DNA from 3 places in the Stappia sp. genome. Region 1 is predicted to be linked to each of the others. Evidence: riboswitches for the same ligand, from Rfam matches in the RefSeq annotation. Region 1 holds a riboswitch; each other region holds the start of a gene.

Region 1 (4,983 bases):
AGACAGGCCAGGAACCTCACGATGCGCTTCATGGTATTCGCGGATCGAGGGCCCGGCGCAGGACCCTCGCTCCCTGCAGAAGGCAGATCACCCAGAGCGCGACGAGGGCCACATAGGGCTGGATCACCGCATAGTCCCGGTTGGCAACCGCCTGCACGATCCGCTCCGACAGCCCGGGAACGCCGAAAACGATCTCCGCGACCGCGGTTCCGCCGACAATCCATGCCAGTTCGGGCGCGAGCCCCGCCATCAGCGTCAGGGCTCCCGCGGCGCGGCCATGAAACCACAGGGCCGCGAGACGGGATCGGCCCTTGGAAAGCGCGGTCAGATAGTAGGGACTGCGCCTCACGTCGTGAAAACCGGCCCGCGCGAGGCGCGCCATCGAGCCGATGGAAAAGAACGCGACAAGGAGCACCGGCAGCAGTATGCGCTCGGTGACCCCGCCCCCGAAGGCGTTGATCCATCGTAAGTGGACGCCGAGGATCCAGAGCGCGACGAGACCGACCGCAAAGGCCGGAAGCGCCTGGCCCGCCACCGCGAGCACGCGCGAGGCGGCATCGGCCCATCCCCCCGGCCGATGCGCGGCGGCGAAGCCGAGGCAGAAGCCGCCGGCCACCGCCAGAGCCATGCCCCCGAAGCCGATCGCGGCCGAATAGGGGGCGCGGCCCGCGAGTTCCTCCGCCACGGGTCGGCCCGTCTCGAACGACACCCCCCAGTCGAAGGTGACGAAGCCGAGGACCCATTGCAGGAACTGCGCCGCGAGGGGGCCGTCCAGCCCCCATCGCGCGCGGTAGGCGGCAACGGTCTCGGGGCCGGCGGCGATGTTGGTCTGTGCGAGAAACACCTCGACCGGATCGCCCGGCATCGCGCGCAGCAGGACAAAGACTGTGGCGACGACGGCGAGCCAGGACAGCGCCAGCCGTCCGACGCCGCGCGCCGTCGCCACCATGGCGGTCATTCGGCGACGACGAGGTCGGGGCGGATCACGTAGTAGTCCGACCCCCAGGGCTCGTATCCGGCCAGCGCCGGCGACAGGCCGACATGCCATTCGGGCGTGACGAGGAAGGCCACCGGGGCCTCCGCCGCGATGATCTCCTGCGCTTGCCGGGCGAGGTCGATGCGCACCTCGGGATCGCCGGCCGTGCGAAGATCCGCGATCAGGGCATCGTAGTCGGCGTTCGACCAGCCGCTGTAGTTCCGCGCGGCGTCGGTTTCGAAGAAGAGCGACAGGAACAGGCCCGGATCGCCCGCCGGCGCCGTGTGCTGCGCCCAGAGGAAAAGGTCGAACGCACCGCTCGCCGCGACGTCGCTCGGCGTTTCCGTCACCTGGGTCTTCACGCCGATCCCGATCTGCGCGAGGGCGGCGCGGACGACCGGCTGGAAGGTCACCAGGTCCGGGCGCTGCGGATAGGCATAGAGCACCAGCTCGAGCCGCTCGCCGTCACGCACGCGCACCCCGTCCTCGCCCATGGTCCAGCCGGCCGCGTCGAGCAGCGCGGCGGCGCGGTCAGGATCGTGCGGAAGCGGACCTTCGGCCGCGAAGGGAAAGGTTTGCGCGAAGGCGCCGGTCGCCGGCACGCCCGCCTGGGCCGCCGCCACGAGGTCGTCACGACTGATCGCGAGATCGATGGCGCGGCGCACGCGCGGGTCGGCCAGGACCGGGCTGCGCGTGTTCATCCACATCATGTACTGATAGGCGACGGGGAAGGACACGGTCTCGCCCTCGGCGGCGTCCAGCATCGGGAGCGTCTCGACCGGAAGGTTGAAGGCCATGTCCAGTTCGCCCGAGGCGAAGGCGAGCGCCAGCGACTGCCCATCCGCGATACGGCGCAGCGTGATGTCGGGCCGGGCGTCGGCGTTCGCGTAATGCGCGTTGGGGACCATGTCGATCGAACCGCCGGGCTCGAACTCCGCCACGGCAAACGGGCCGGTGAAGATCGGCGTATCGCCCTGCATGCGATAGACGGTGAAGGCCCATTCGGCGAGGATCGACGGCAGGATCGCGGTGGGGTGCGCCGTCGCGACCGTCAGCGTGTCCGCATCCACGGCGGTGAAGGTCAGCCGCCCGGCCGTTGCGCGGGCCGAGGGGTTGGCTTCGCCGGTGCGGTTGAGCGCCGTGGCGACCGCCTCGGCCGTGACCGGCGTCCCGTCGGAAAAGAACCGGTTCGGCGCAAGTTCCACGGTCCAGGTGCCGTCGTCGTTCCGTGCCGCCGATGCCGCAAGGTTCGGCACGACCTCTCCCTCCCGAGACACGCGGAACAATTGTTCGGCGATCCCGTGGCTGACCAGCGCCCAGCCGTTGGAACCCTCGGCCGGGTCGAGGCCGGGGGCGATGAATGTCTGGCCGATGGTCACCTCGTCGGCGAGCACGGCGACCGGTGACAGCAGCGCGGCGGCGACGGACGCTGTTGCTGCCAGTTTCGCTATGGCGAAGAGTTTCATGTTCCCTTGGTCTCCTTGTGTGGGTGTGGGTGTGTGTGGGCGTGGGGATGCAGGGGCAAGCGGTTCCACCTGGTCGCCTGAAAACGCGATGGGCGGGATGCGCCCCAGGATGCCCGCGCGCAGCACCTCCGGACGGTCGGGCCGTCGCAGAAATCCGCCCGGTGCGTCGGCATAGGCAGCGGCAACGGTCAGAACGTCACGGGCGTGGAGGTCCGGGGCGAGATCGCCGAAGAGGTAGGTGAAGCGGTCCGGCCCGGTCAGCGCGATGGTGCAGGGCCGTTTGCACTGGCTCATGCAGTTGACGCCGCGCAAGCGGACCCCGCGCCGGGCGGCGCGACTTCCGCCGAACACCGAGGCGACGGCGCGTGCCAGACGGCGACCGCCCCTCTGGTCGAGGTCGAAGTCGCGCTCTTCGCGCCCGTCGCGGCAGCGCAGACAGATGGAGAGCGTCAGCCTGTCGTCGGTATCCATGATCGCCTGCCCACAGACCGCAATGTGGCCGGGGGGCAGGTCGGGACGCACGGCGCCGTGATCGCACGGATCGCTGGCACCTTACGGATCAATGGCGCTGGTTGCGCCGCTGCGGCGTCATGCATCGGTCCACTCCCACCAGGACACCCCGCCCGGTCGATTGATGTTCCTCAGCAGGCAGGTCTCCTGGCTCACGAAGCCTTGTTGGCACCCGCCTTCCCAGCCGCGCCGCGGCCAGTGGCATATCGGGTGTCAACGCTTCGCTTACAGTTGCGGGGGCAGCCGTGGCCTGGGGCGGCAATCGCCCGCACCACGTTCCCTCTTAGCGTCACCGGGAAGTGACGACCTGCTGACGGTCGCCAGAAGATGCCAAACCATGGCGCCGGTCAATCCGGATTTCCAAGCCTCCAGTGGACAGCGCGCGCTTTGATGGATGGCGCAAGAGCGGGCAGCGGCGCGGGACGCCCCATGCCCCGCGCCTGCCCCGCGCCGGGACCGGCCACTCCCCAGTGAGGGCCGGCGCGCCTGCGACCCCAGGGATGGCGCCTCGCGCGCGTCTTCAGCGCGCCGGGTGGAACAGCGCTCCTGGAAGATAGGCGCGCGGCAGATCCATGCCCGCTGGCAGCGCGCGGCCCGTGGCGAGATGATCCGGCAGCAGATGCGTGTGCGGTCCCGCCGGAGAGCTGCTGCCCGGGGACGGGATCGGCGTGGCCACCTCGATGCGTCCGAGCGCGCTTTCGACGACGCGCGTCGGGCTTCGCGCAACGAGGGTCGCGCCGATGCGAGGAAGAGCCTCGTCCGGCCGCGTGCCGCATACCGAGGCCAGCGCATCGCGTGCCGCACCGGGGTCGCAGCGCAGGCAGAAGCGCGCCTCCTTGCGCCCCAGGCCCAGATCGAAGAGATGCGCCTGTCGCGCCTCGGCGTCGATTGCCCCGGTGTCCTGTCCAAGCGCGGAGACCGTCGACGCGGCGGGCGGGCGCCTCCGCTCGCGCGTGACCGCGAGAAGAATTCGTTGGCGCTCGGGCGGCGTCTCGGGCGGATCGAAGGTGAGCGCGCGCACGTCGTCGTCGATCGCAAAGCGCAGCGCGCCGCCATCGGTCACCGCCACGATGTCCTGACCGTCGCGGGAGACCCGCGTCCTGGATCCCGGTGGCGCCGTGAACTCCGCCACCGCGCCGACGACGCCGGTGACCCAGGTTCCCGTAACGTCCCGCAGGGAGCAGATCACGAAATCGCGGATCTCGTCCGTATCCCAGGGGAGGCGGCGACAGGCGACGCCGAGTTGTGCGAACCGGTCCGGCAGGGCCGCCCAGATCGCCGCGCGCGCCGCCTGCGTCCGGCTGCCCCATCCGGCGATCTCGTCGCCCGTTCGCGCGCAGCCCAGACACCAGCCGGTCTCCGGGTCGAGCTTGCAGGTTCCCACACACGGGCTGGCGTTTGTCATGGGGTCTCCCTCTCCGGGGGCGGGGCGAGCGCGGCGAGGATCGCGTCGAGCCCGTCGGTCAGCGCGGCCGGGCCGGGCTGCAGGATCAGCGGCGACTTGATCTCGGTGATGCGGCCGGTGCGCACCGCCGGAATGGTGTCCCAGCCCGGCCGGCCCGCGATTCTCTCGGGACGCACCTTCTTGCCGCACCACGAGGCGAGGATGACATCGGGCGCGGCCGCGATCACCCGATCCGGCGTCACGATGCGGTCCCTTGCCTTGTCCTTGCCGGCCAGTTCCGGAAAGGCCTCGCGCCCGCCCGCGATCCCGATCAGCTCCGACACCCAGCCGATGCCGGTGATCAGCGGCTCGTCCCATTCCTCGAAATAGACGGTCGGGCGCGGACGGCCCTCGGCTTGCGCCGCGACCTGCGCCAGCCGTCGCTCATAGCGGTCGGCCAGCCGCGCGGCTCCGGCCGCCTGACCCACCGTCGCGCCGAGATGCCGGATCATTGCGAGGATGCCCGCCACGTCGCGCTGGTTGTAGGCGGTCACCGTCACCCCGGCCCGGATCAGTTCCGCGGCGATCTCCGCCTGCAGGTCCGAGAAGGTCAGAACGAGGTCCGGGTCGAGCGCCAGGATCTTCGG
Region 2 (4,983 bases), 130 kb from region 1:
CGACGGGGTGAGCGGCGAGCTTTTCATCGTCCAGGCTCGGCCCGAGACCGTGCAGTCGCGCCGCGATGCCACGCTGTTTCGCAGCTACCGCGTGGAGACCCCCGGTCCGGAACTGACGCGCGGGCTCGCCATCGGCGACGCCGCCGTCGCCGCGCCCGTCTGCCTGATCGAGGACGTGGCCGACATCGACCGCTTCGTCGACGGCAGCATTCTCGTCACCGGCACCACGGATCCGGACTGGGTGCCGGTGATGAAGCGCGCCGCCGGCATCGTCACCGATCACGGCGGACGCACCTCGCATGCGGCCATCGTCAGCCGCGAGCTCGGTCTGCCGGCCATCGTCGGCACGGGCGCGGCGACCCGGTTGCTGCATTCGCAGCAGGAGGTGACGCTGTCGTGCGCGCAGGGCGACGAGGGCGTCGTCTTCGACGGGGTGGCGGAGATCGCGGTCGAGGAGATCGGTCTCGACGACATCCCGCGCACCGACACGAAGGTGATGCTCAACCTCGCCAATCCGTCCGCCGCCTTTCGCTGGTGGCGGATGCCGGCGGATGGCGTCGGGCTCGCGCGCATGGAGTTCGTGATCGCCAACCACATCCGCGTGCACCCGATGGCGCTCGCCCATTTCGAGCGCGTCACCGATGCGGACACGCGGGCCGAAATCGAGGCGTTGACCGCCGGTTACGCTGAGAAGACCGAGTATTTCGTCGACCGTCTCGCGCGCGATCTGGGGCGCATCGCGGCCGCCGTGCATCCGCGTCCGGTCATCATCCGCATGAGCGATTTCAAGACCAACGAATACGCCAATCTGCTCGGCGGGGCCGATTTCGAGCCGCGGGAGGAAAACCCGATGATCGGGTTTCGCGGCGCGTCGCGCTACTATTCGCCGGCCTATCGCGACGGCTTCGCGCTCGAATGCCGCGCGATCCGGCGGCTGCGCGAGCGGATGGGCTTCGCCAATGCCATCGTCATGATCCCCTTCTGCCGCTCGCCCGAGGAGGCCGACAAGGTGCTCGCCGTGATGGCCGAGAACGGGCTGCGGCGCGGCGAGGACGGGCTGAAGGTCTATGTCATGTGCGAGATCCCGGCCAATGTTGTGCTGGCCGATGCCTTCGCCGAGCGGTTCGACGGGTTTTCCATCGGCTCCAACGACCTGACGCAGCTGACGCTGGGCGTCGACCGGGATTCCGAACTGCTGTCGCATCTCTTCGACGAGCGCAACGAGGCGGTCGAATGGATGATCGCCAACGTCATCCGCGCGGCGCAGGCAAGCGGCGCGAAGGTGGGGCTGTGCGGCCAGGCGCCGAGCGATCACCCGGAGTTCGCCCGCTTTCTCGTGGGCTGCGGCATCGACTCCCTGTCGGTGACGCCGGACAGCTTCGTCGCGGTCAAACGGCATGTGGCGGCGGCCGAAGCCGGGCGGCGCGACGCCTGAGGCGGACCGGGCATCCAGGGCGCGCGCGGCCGGTGCTGATCCGAATCGCCGGGGCGCGTCGTAGAGAAGGGCGCGGTATCCCGCGCTCCCGCCCGACCTGTCGCGTCATCCCGCCGGCGCTTCGTCTCATTCCGGAGGTGCCATGCCCGAGGGGCATACGATCCATCGCGCCGCGCGCGATCACCATCGCCTGTTCGCCGGCTCCGTGCTGGCCGTGTCCTCGCCGCAGGGGCGCTTTTCCGAGGGCGCGGCCCGGCTCGACGAGCGCCGTTGCACGGGCGTCGAGGCCTTCGGCAAGCATCTGATCTACCGCTTCGAGGGTGGTGACGTCCTGCATGTGCATCTCGGCCTCTTCGGGCGCATTCGCAAGCGTCGGCTGCCGGCGCCCGACCCCGTCGGGGCGGTGCGGGTGCGCCTCGTCGGCGACACGCATCTGGTGGACATCAACGGTCCGACGATCTGCGAGGTGCTCGATCCCGACGGGCTTTCGGCCGTGGTCGCGCGCATCGGCCCGGACGTGTTGCGGGCCGATGCCGACCCCGAGCGGGCGTTCTCGCGCATCGCCCGCAGCCGGACCGGGATCGGTCGGCTCATCATGAACCAATCGGTGATGGCCGGTATCGGCAACATCTACCGCACCGAAATCCTCTGGCGGCAGGGCATTCATCCGGATACGCCGGGGCGGGACCTGCCGCGCGCGGCGCTCGAGCGGATCTGGGCCGACGCGGTGCATCTGCTGGAGATCGGGGTGCGGCGCAATGCCATCGTCACGATCGACGACGCCCCGCCGGGCAAGGGGCGCTACCGCGAGCGCGTCAATATCTTCAACAAGGACGTGTGCCCGGCCTGCGGCGGCGCGATCGCCCGGATCGAGCTCGACGCGCGCCGCGCCTTTGTCTGCCCCGCCTGCCAGCCCGCGCCGGCCGCCGCGCCCGACTGAGGCGCGCGCGGGTGGTGCCGGCGCTTGTCAGCGCCCGAAAAGCGTGTAGGCTGATCGGGCTTGGTGTTCGCAAGCGCGCCTGAGCGCGCCGAACTCAATAGGGAATTCGGACAGGGCCGACCCATGTCGGGGGCCCGATGCCGAAGCCGCCCCCGCGACTGTATGCGGAGAGCGACCGCCCGTTAAACCACTCGGATCCGTCCGTGGCGCGATGCGCCGCCGGGCGTCCGGGGAAGGTGGTGCGGAAGCCGTGACCCGCGAGCCAGGAGACCTGCCAGGCGATCACGACAACCGGCCGTCGGGTGTGACGGCAAGGAGGCATCATGACTGCACATGTTTCGACCGCTTCGGCGAGCCGCTCCGGCCTTGCCGGGATCGTTCTGGCCGCCCTGTTCGGGCTGGCGATCGTCACCGTGACGGGCCACGTCCAGGCAAGCGCGCTGCACGACGCGGCGCATGACGTGCGCCACGCGACCGGCTTCCCCTGTCACTGACGCCGCCGCGCCATGTTTTCCCGCATCGTTGCCAGCGCCGTGTTCGCTGGCGCTGCGGCCGGGCTGATCGCCGCCCTGCTGCAGCTCGCTTTCGTGCAACCTGTTCTGCTGCACGCGGAACTCTATGAATCGGGCGCCCTCGTGCATTTCGGGGGCACCCCCGTCAGTGCCCATCAGGACGTTCTCGCCTTCGACCCGCTGCGCGACGGGCTGAGCGTGCTCTTCACCATGCTCACCTACACCGGCTACGCGCTGATCCTCGTGGCGCTGATGGCCCATGCCGAAAGCCGGGGCACGCGGATCACCGCGCGCAGCGGCATTCTTTGGGGCATCGCCGGTTTCGTCGCGGTGCATTTCGCGCCGGGCTTTTCGCTCGCGCCGGAAGTGCCGGGCGTGGCGGCGGCCGATGTCTTCGACCGGCAGATCTGGTGGTTCGCCACCGTTGCGACCGCCGGACTGGCCATATGGCTGATCGCCTTCGGGCGCGGCTTCGTGGCCTGGGGCGCGGCCGCCGTGCTGCTGCTCGCCCCGCATGTCATCGGCGCGCCGGAACCTGACGTCTTCACCGGACCCGTGCCGACGGAGATCGGGGCACTGTTCGCCGCCCGCGCCTTCGGGATCGGCCTTGCCGCCTGGGTGCTCCTCGGCTGTTTCGCCGGATACTTCTGGCAGCGCGAGGGCGCCCGCGCCGGCGCGGCCCAGACCGCCCAAGCCGGGTCCTGACGCGGAACACGGGACACGGGACACCTCCGGGCGCCGGGATCTTCCCCGCGCCCGGAACGGTCGACCGCCGCAGCGCTCCCGGGGTGACGCAACCGGATCGGCGCGGGGCGCGATCCGAGATGGAAAGACTGTGAGATGGACCGTGGACTTGCCCTTCTCGGCATCGGTCTCCTGTTCGGCGGCGGCATCGGCTTCGTCGCCGCCGCCGGCAATGGCATCACCCTCGATGGCCACGAACACGGTCCGGGCGGGCACGCTGGTGCGGGACACGTGGCTCACGGGCACGCGCGGTCCGCCGCCGCCTTTGCCCAGCCGCGCGCCGATGCGACCGCCCTGTTGTCGCAGCCGGTCGCGCGGGCGGACGATTCCCTGTTCGACATCTGCACCTCTCAGGGCGCGGTCGCCGCTGCCCACAGCCACGACGAGGTGTTTTCGGTGCCGCCGGGACCGGGGGCGCCGACGCTTGATGTGTCGCTCGCCCGCGGTGCGTCGGCCGGCTGGAACCTGCATGTCGAGACGGCGGGTTTTCGCTTCGCGCCCGAGCGCGCGAGCGGGCCGCATGTGCCCGGCGAGGGGCACGCCCATGTCTATGTGGATGGCGAGAAGGTCGCGCGGCTCTATGCGCCCTGGATGCATTTCGATGCGCTGCCCGAAGGGGCCCGCGTCAAGGTCACGCTGACGACCAACGATCACCGGCAGATCGCCGTCGGCGACACGCCGCTGTCCGCCGAGGTGACGGCCGGCGAGGTCACGGTCGACGGGGGATCCTGACGCCGGGGAGCGGTGCTACGTCTTGTTTCGGTCGGAGGCGTCGCGGTCCGACGTCTTCTCCTCCGCTGTGGGCAGCTTGCGGGTCGCGATCCAGATCATCGCACCGATGAAGGCGAAGGTGCCGAGGTTGAGCAGCGTGTCGAGCAGGTCACCGATCAGCATGGCGCGATCCTTCCTGGCCGAGGGCGCGCAGGAAGCACACCACGAGCAGCACGAGAATGAAGACGAAGGGCAGGGCGCCGAGCGCGATCAGCGTCTTCACCGCGTCGATGGAGCCCGACAGGATCATGCCGGCGCCGAGCAGGCCGAGCAGCACGCCCCACACGAGGCGCAGGCGCGGCGCCGGGTCGGGATCGCCGTTGCTGGAGAAGGTGCCGAGCACGAAGGCGGCGCTGACCACGCTGGTGACGATGAAGAGGAAGGCGGCGGCGATGGTCGCCAGCGTCGTCAGCGTGGTGAACGGCAGGCGCTCCAGCAGGCCGAAGGTCACGCGGTCGACGTCGGTCCTGGTCAATTCGATCAGCCCGCCGCCGTTGTTGAGCGTGTCGAACAGGCCGATGCCGCCGAAGGCGCCGAACCACAGCACCGAAAACAGCGTCGGCCCGATGAGCACGCCGAGC
Region 3 (4,983 bases), 1.1 Mb from region 1:
TTGTGTCGGAGCAGCCGATTTGCTCTAGGCGCTTTAACCTCGAGAGCGGGGTCAAATCTGCTACTTTTGTGTTGCTGAACGCTAGAATTCTTAGTGTGAGGATTCTCTCGAGCGGCGCGAGATCGTCCACTCTTGTATCAAAGCAGCCAAGATGTTGCAGTTGGGGCAAATCCTTGAGTGGCACGAGGTCGACAATTCTGGTGGAGGCGCACTCCAATGATCGCAGTCCTATCAGATCTTGTAGTGGTATGAGGCTGGAAACATTGGTTCCAGTGAAATTGAGGTGTTGTAATCTGGAGAGGGGTTGGATCGGTGTGAGGTCGGTCACCAAAGTGAATTTGCAGGAAAGAAATGTTAATCTTGTTAGTTTTTTAACCGGAGATAGATCTTTGATCTGAGTACTGGAGCACCCGAGGCTCTGCAACTTCGTTAGGGCTGCGATCGGCGTTAGGTCTTTTACCTGCGTCCCAGAGCACTCGAGGCTCTGCAAATTCGTTAGGGTTGCGATCGGCGATAGGTCTTTTACCTGCGTCCCAGAGCACTCGAGGCTCTGCAACTTCGTTAGGGCTGCGATCGGCGTTAGGTCTTTTACCTGCGTCCCGGAGCACTGAAGGTTCTTTAACGCCGTTAGTGTCGCGATTGGCGAGAGGTCTGTGACCTGCGTAATGGAGCAGTTTATGCTCTGCAGCGCCGTTAGCTCTTGGAGCGCGGACAGATCAGCGACTTCAGTTCTGGAGAACGCGAGGCATTGCAATTCTGCCAATCCTTGAAGTGGGGTCAGATCGTCTATTTCACTTCCAGAAAAGTCGAGAGCCCGCAGCTGCATCATCCCTCGTGTTGGCGATAGGTCGCGAACTCTTGTGTGGTGTAGCGTTAGGTTCTCCAGATATACAAGTTCTTTGAGCGGCTCTATGTCGATCACCGCCGTTTCTGAAAAGTCGAGTATTTGCAGGTTTCTTAGGCTATCGATAGAAGTTAGATCTGTGATCGATGTATGCGAGAAAGTGAGGCCCAGCAATTGAGGGAGATCTGTGACCGGCTTGAGATTGCGGATCTTAGTGTGATCACACACGAGGTAAACGAGGTTCGCGGATTTTCGAAGTGGCGAGAGGTTGTCCACAAGTGTGAAGGCGCAGTTTAGACCCCGCATGTGATCAAGGTCGTGAAGCGGGGACAGGTCTGAAATTGGCAACCAACTCAGGTCAAGCACTTCCAGACGCGATAGCGCGGATGAAAATTCGCTTGGTAACGTCTGAAACACGTTCGCTGTTTGTTTGTCGTCTTCAGTGACTCTGAACCACGGCATTTTCCGGGCGTTTGCCGACAGGCCGAGAAAGAGCCGTTTCAGCCATGTCAACTCCAGAACCTCCGGCGGAAACGCCTGCAAGGCCAGACCGCCGAGGTCGAGCTCCTCGTTTCGGGCTGCCTTGCACGCCGCGATCCGGCGCCGGGCTTCTTCCTCTCCGGCGGCCATCCGATCCTTGTCAGACAATGCCCATATCCTTCAATCGACGACTCGAATGCCGCGATCACAGCATACGGCCGACGACAGGCGCAACGGACACGGGTAAGAGGCAGGAAAGGCGGGATAACGCATAAGGCCGCAGCATCGTCAATGCGCGGCGTGGTCAAGATCTGTCAATGTCGGGAGGACAATCAAACAGGAGCGTGGTGGCTCCCCGGGCCGGACTCGAACCAGCGACCCAGCGGTTAACAGCCGCTTGCTCTACCAACTGAGCTACCGGGGATCACGCTTGGCGATGCAGTGCATCGCGTCGGTGGCGAGCTTCTAGCAAATCCCGTCCCGATTTGCCAAGCCTTTTGTCGGAAAACTTTTCCACAGCGCGGGCGTTGGCCATCGCGGCAGCGCCATGGGGTGGCGGCGCGGTTGTCGGTGCGCGGGCTTGCAGGTTTGCAGTGGGCGGCGCGGCGCGTGGCGTGCGTGCCCGCTCTTGTTGAAGCCCGTCCGGCGCGGTAAGGATAGGCATGTCCGGTCTTCCCGCAGCGGACGAAGTCCGCGGGAGGAGAAATTCGGAATGCGGTGGGGGAGGACCCAATCAGGGCTCCCGAATCCGCAGCTGCCCCCGCAACTGTGAGCGGCGAGCCTTCCTGCATGACCACTGGGCGACAAGCCCGGGAAGGGCAGGGCCGGGCGACGACCCGTAAGCCAGGAGACGAGCCGGCCGAAACCGCGTCACGCGCCGTCGGGTGGACGGCAGGAGGGCTCCATGATTCGTCTCGCAGTCGCCGGGCCTCCCCCCGGCGCAGGTGATTTCCCGTTCCCGCACCCGCCGGGCCGTGTCCCGGCCGCGTCGCGCGCCGCGCCATGACGGAGGCCGCCCCGGCCGTGCGCAGCGTGCTGGTGACCGGCGGCGCGCGCTCCGGCAAGAGCCTTTTCGCCGAAGGGCTCATCCGTGCCAGCGGCCGCGAGCCCGTCTATGTCGCGACCTGCGGCGCCTTCGATGCCGAGATGGAGGCGCGCATCGCCCGCCATCGCGATCAGCGCGGCCCCGGGTGGACGACAATCGAGGAACAGCGCGCCGTCGCCGAGGTGATCGCCCGCGAGGCCGCGCCCGATCGCGCCGTGCTGGTCGACTGCCTGACGCTGTGGCTGTCCAATTGTCTCTTCGCCGAAGCCGATATCCCCGCCGAGGTGGCCGCGCTCGCCGAGTCCGTGCGCGGCGCGGCCGGGCCTGTGGTGCTCGTCACCAATGAGGTCGGCTCCGGCATCGTGCCCGAAAACGCGCTCGCCCGGCGCTTCCGCGACGAACAGGGCCGCCTCAACCGCATGATGGCCCAGGCCTGCGAGGCGGCGGTGCTCGTCGCCGCCGGCCTGCCGCTCGTCCTCAAACCGAACGCCAGCCAACCGGAGATCCGCCTATGACCGCATCCGCAAAGGCGCCGAAGCCGAAAATCCCCGCCACCATCGTCACCGGCTTTCTGGGGGCGGGCAAGACGACACTGCTCGCCAACCTCCTGCGCGAGGCCAGGGGGCAGCGCATCGCGCTCATCGTAAACGAGTTCGGCGACATGGGCTTCGACGGCGCGCTGGTCGACGGCTGCGCCGATCCCGATTGCGCGGCCGACGATGTGGTGGAACTCACCAACGGCTGCATCTGCTGCACGGTGGCCGACGATTTCCTGCCGACCATGGAAATGCTGATCGACCGGGACGAGGCGCCCGATCACATCGTCATCGAGACGTCGGGGCTGGCGCTGCCGCAGCCGCTGGTGCGGGCCTTTTCCTGGCCGAGCGTCAAGACGCGCGTCACCGTCGACGCGGTGGTGACGGTGGTCGACACGGCCGCCGTGGCCGAAGGCCGGGTCGCCAGCGACGAGGCGGCGGTCGCGGCCCAAAGGGCGGCCGACGACGCGCTCGACCACGACAGCCCGGTCGAGGAACTCTTCGAGGACCAGCTGCGCTGCGCCGATCTCGTGGTGCTCAACAAGGCGGATCTGGTCGACGCCGCCGCGCTGGAGGCGGTGCGGGCGAAGGTCGCCGCGCGTCTGCGCCCGGCGGTGGAGATCGTCGCGGCGGAAAAGGGCGTCCTCTCGGCCGACGTGCTGCTCGGGCGCGGCAGCGCCTCGGAAGACGACATGACGGGCCGCGAAAGCCATCACGAGAGCGGTCACCACCCCCACCACCACGACGATCACGACGACCACGATCATCACCATCATCACGACCACGATCACGACGACTTCGAAAGCCATGTGATCGCGGTGCCTGCCGTGGCGTCGCTCAAGGATCTGGAGGCGCGCGTCGCCGCCGCGATGGCGCTTCCCGGCGTCTTGCGGATCAAGGGTGCCGTCGCGGTTTCTGGCAAGGCGGCACCCGCCATGGTGCAGGCGGTCGGCCCGCGGGTGGAGGCATGGTTCGCCCGCGACGCGCGCGCGCCCGGCCATCTCGTGGCGATCGGGGTCGCCGGCTTCGATGTCGCGCGTGTGCGTGGACTGCTCGCCGAGGCGGACGCCGCCTGAGGCCGGCATCGGACGGGGCGCGCGCATGCATATTCTCGCCGGCCGCAGCGGGGCGATCGATCAGGGCGACGAGGCGGTCGACCTGGAGCAGTCGCCCGCCGATCTTCTCGTCCTGTCGGCCGCCGACACGGAGCTGTCGGCGCTGGCGGCCGCCGCCGAGCGGCTCGGGGAGCGGGCGCCGGGGTTGCGGCTTGCCAGTTTCCTGGCGCTGTCGCATCCCTATTCGGTGGACCTTTATGCCGAGACGACGGCACAGGGCGCGCGGCTGATCGTGCTGCGGCTGCTCGGCGGCGCGGAATACTGGCCCTACGGGCTGGAGCGGCTGACGGAACTGGCGCGCGGCCATGGCATTGCGCTCGCCGTGATGCCCGGTGACGACCGCTGGGACGCCGATCTCGCGGCCCGCTCCACGCTGGAGGCGGGCGCGGTCGAGCGGCTGTGGCGCTATCTGGTCGAGGGCGGGCCGGAGAACGCCGACAACATGCTGCGCTATGCGGCGCATCTTCTTGAAGGTGCGGCGGAGCCCGATCCGCCGCGTCCGCTGTCGCGCGCGGGTCTTTATCTGCCGGGGGTGTCGGCGCCCGGGCTTTCCGATCTCACGGCCACCTGGGACGATGCAGAGGCCCCTGTCGCGGCGCTCGTGTTCTATCGGGCGCTGCTGCAGGGCGGGCAGACCGCCCCCGTCGACGCGCTGGTGGCGGCGTTCCGGGAGCGCGGCCTCAACCCGCTGCCGGTCTTCGTCGCCTCGCTGAAGGAGGCGGAATCGGCCGGCGTTCTGGCGGCGCTGTTCGAGGCCGCGCCGCCGGACGTGGTGGTTAATGCCACTGCCTTCGCCGTGTCGAAGGCGGGGCGCGCGCATGAGCCGACCCCACTTGATGCGCCAGGCGCGCCCGTGCTTCAGGCGATCTTCGCCTCGTCCTCTCAGGACGGGTGGAACGACGCCGATCAGGGCCTGTCGATCCGCGATCTCGCCATGCATGTGGTGCTGCCCGAGGTCGACGG

What was found. A riboswitch is a leader RNA that binds a small molecule or an ion and turns the genes downstream of it on or off. The one in region 1 is predicted to bind cobalamin.
Region 2: it holds a riboswitch for cobalamin, as region 1 does, so the genes downstream of both, ABL312_RS09045 (CbtB domain-containing protein) here and ABL312_RS09565 (ABC transporter substrate-binding protein) in region 1, are expected to answer to the same signal.
Region 3: it holds a riboswitch for cobalamin, as region 1 does, so the genes downstream of both, cobU (bifunctional adenosylcobinamide kinase/adenosylcobinamide-phosphate guanylyltransferase) here and ABL312_RS09565 (ABC transporter substrate-binding protein) in region 1, are expected to answer to the same signal.

Annotation. Positions count from the first base shown of each region.
Region 1 covers NZ_CP157793.1:2,183,466-2,188,448, reverse strand. The annotation lists gene ABL312_RS09575 (ABC transporter permease) at 1-32, opposite strand, end outside; gene ABL312_RS09570 (ABC transporter permease) at 29-958, opposite strand; gene ABL312_RS09565 (ABC transporter substrate-binding protein) at 955-2,913, opposite strand; cobalamin riboswitch at 3,072-3,278, opposite strand; gene ABL312_RS09560 (DUF1289 domain-containing protein) at 3,473-4,357, opposite strand; gene ABL312_RS09555 (cobalamin-binding protein) at 4,354-4,983, opposite strand, start outside.
Region 2 covers NZ_CP157793.1:2,057,425-2,062,407, reverse strand. The annotation lists gene ppsA (phosphoenolpyruvate synthase) at 1-1,435, shown strand, start outside; gene ABL312_RS09050 (DNA-formamidopyrimidine glycosylase family protein) at 1,578-2,375, shown strand; cobalamin riboswitch at 2,420-2,669, shown strand; gene ABL312_RS09045 (CbtB domain-containing protein) at 2,699-2,869, shown strand; gene ABL312_RS09040 (CbtA family protein) at 2,882-3,592, shown strand; gene ABL312_RS09035 (hypothetical protein) at 3,728-4,363, shown strand; gene ABL312_RS09030 (hypothetical protein) at 4,379-4,525, opposite strand; gene ABL312_RS09025 (BCCT family transporter) at 4,512-4,983, opposite strand, start outside.
Region 3 covers NZ_CP157793.1:1,109,009-1,113,991, forward strand. The annotation lists gene ABL312_RS04870 (leucine-rich repeat domain-containing protein) at 1-1,492, opposite strand, end outside; tRNA gene ABL312_RS04875 (tRNA-Asn) at 1,673-1,748, opposite strand; cobalamin riboswitch at 1,975-2,199, shown strand; gene cobU (bifunctional adenosylcobinamide kinase/adenosylcobinamide-phosphate guanylyltransferase) at 2,327-2,884, shown strand; gene cobW (cobalamin biosynthesis protein CobW) at 2,881-3,981, shown strand; gene cobN (cobaltochelatase subunit CobN) at 4,007-4,983, shown strand, end outside.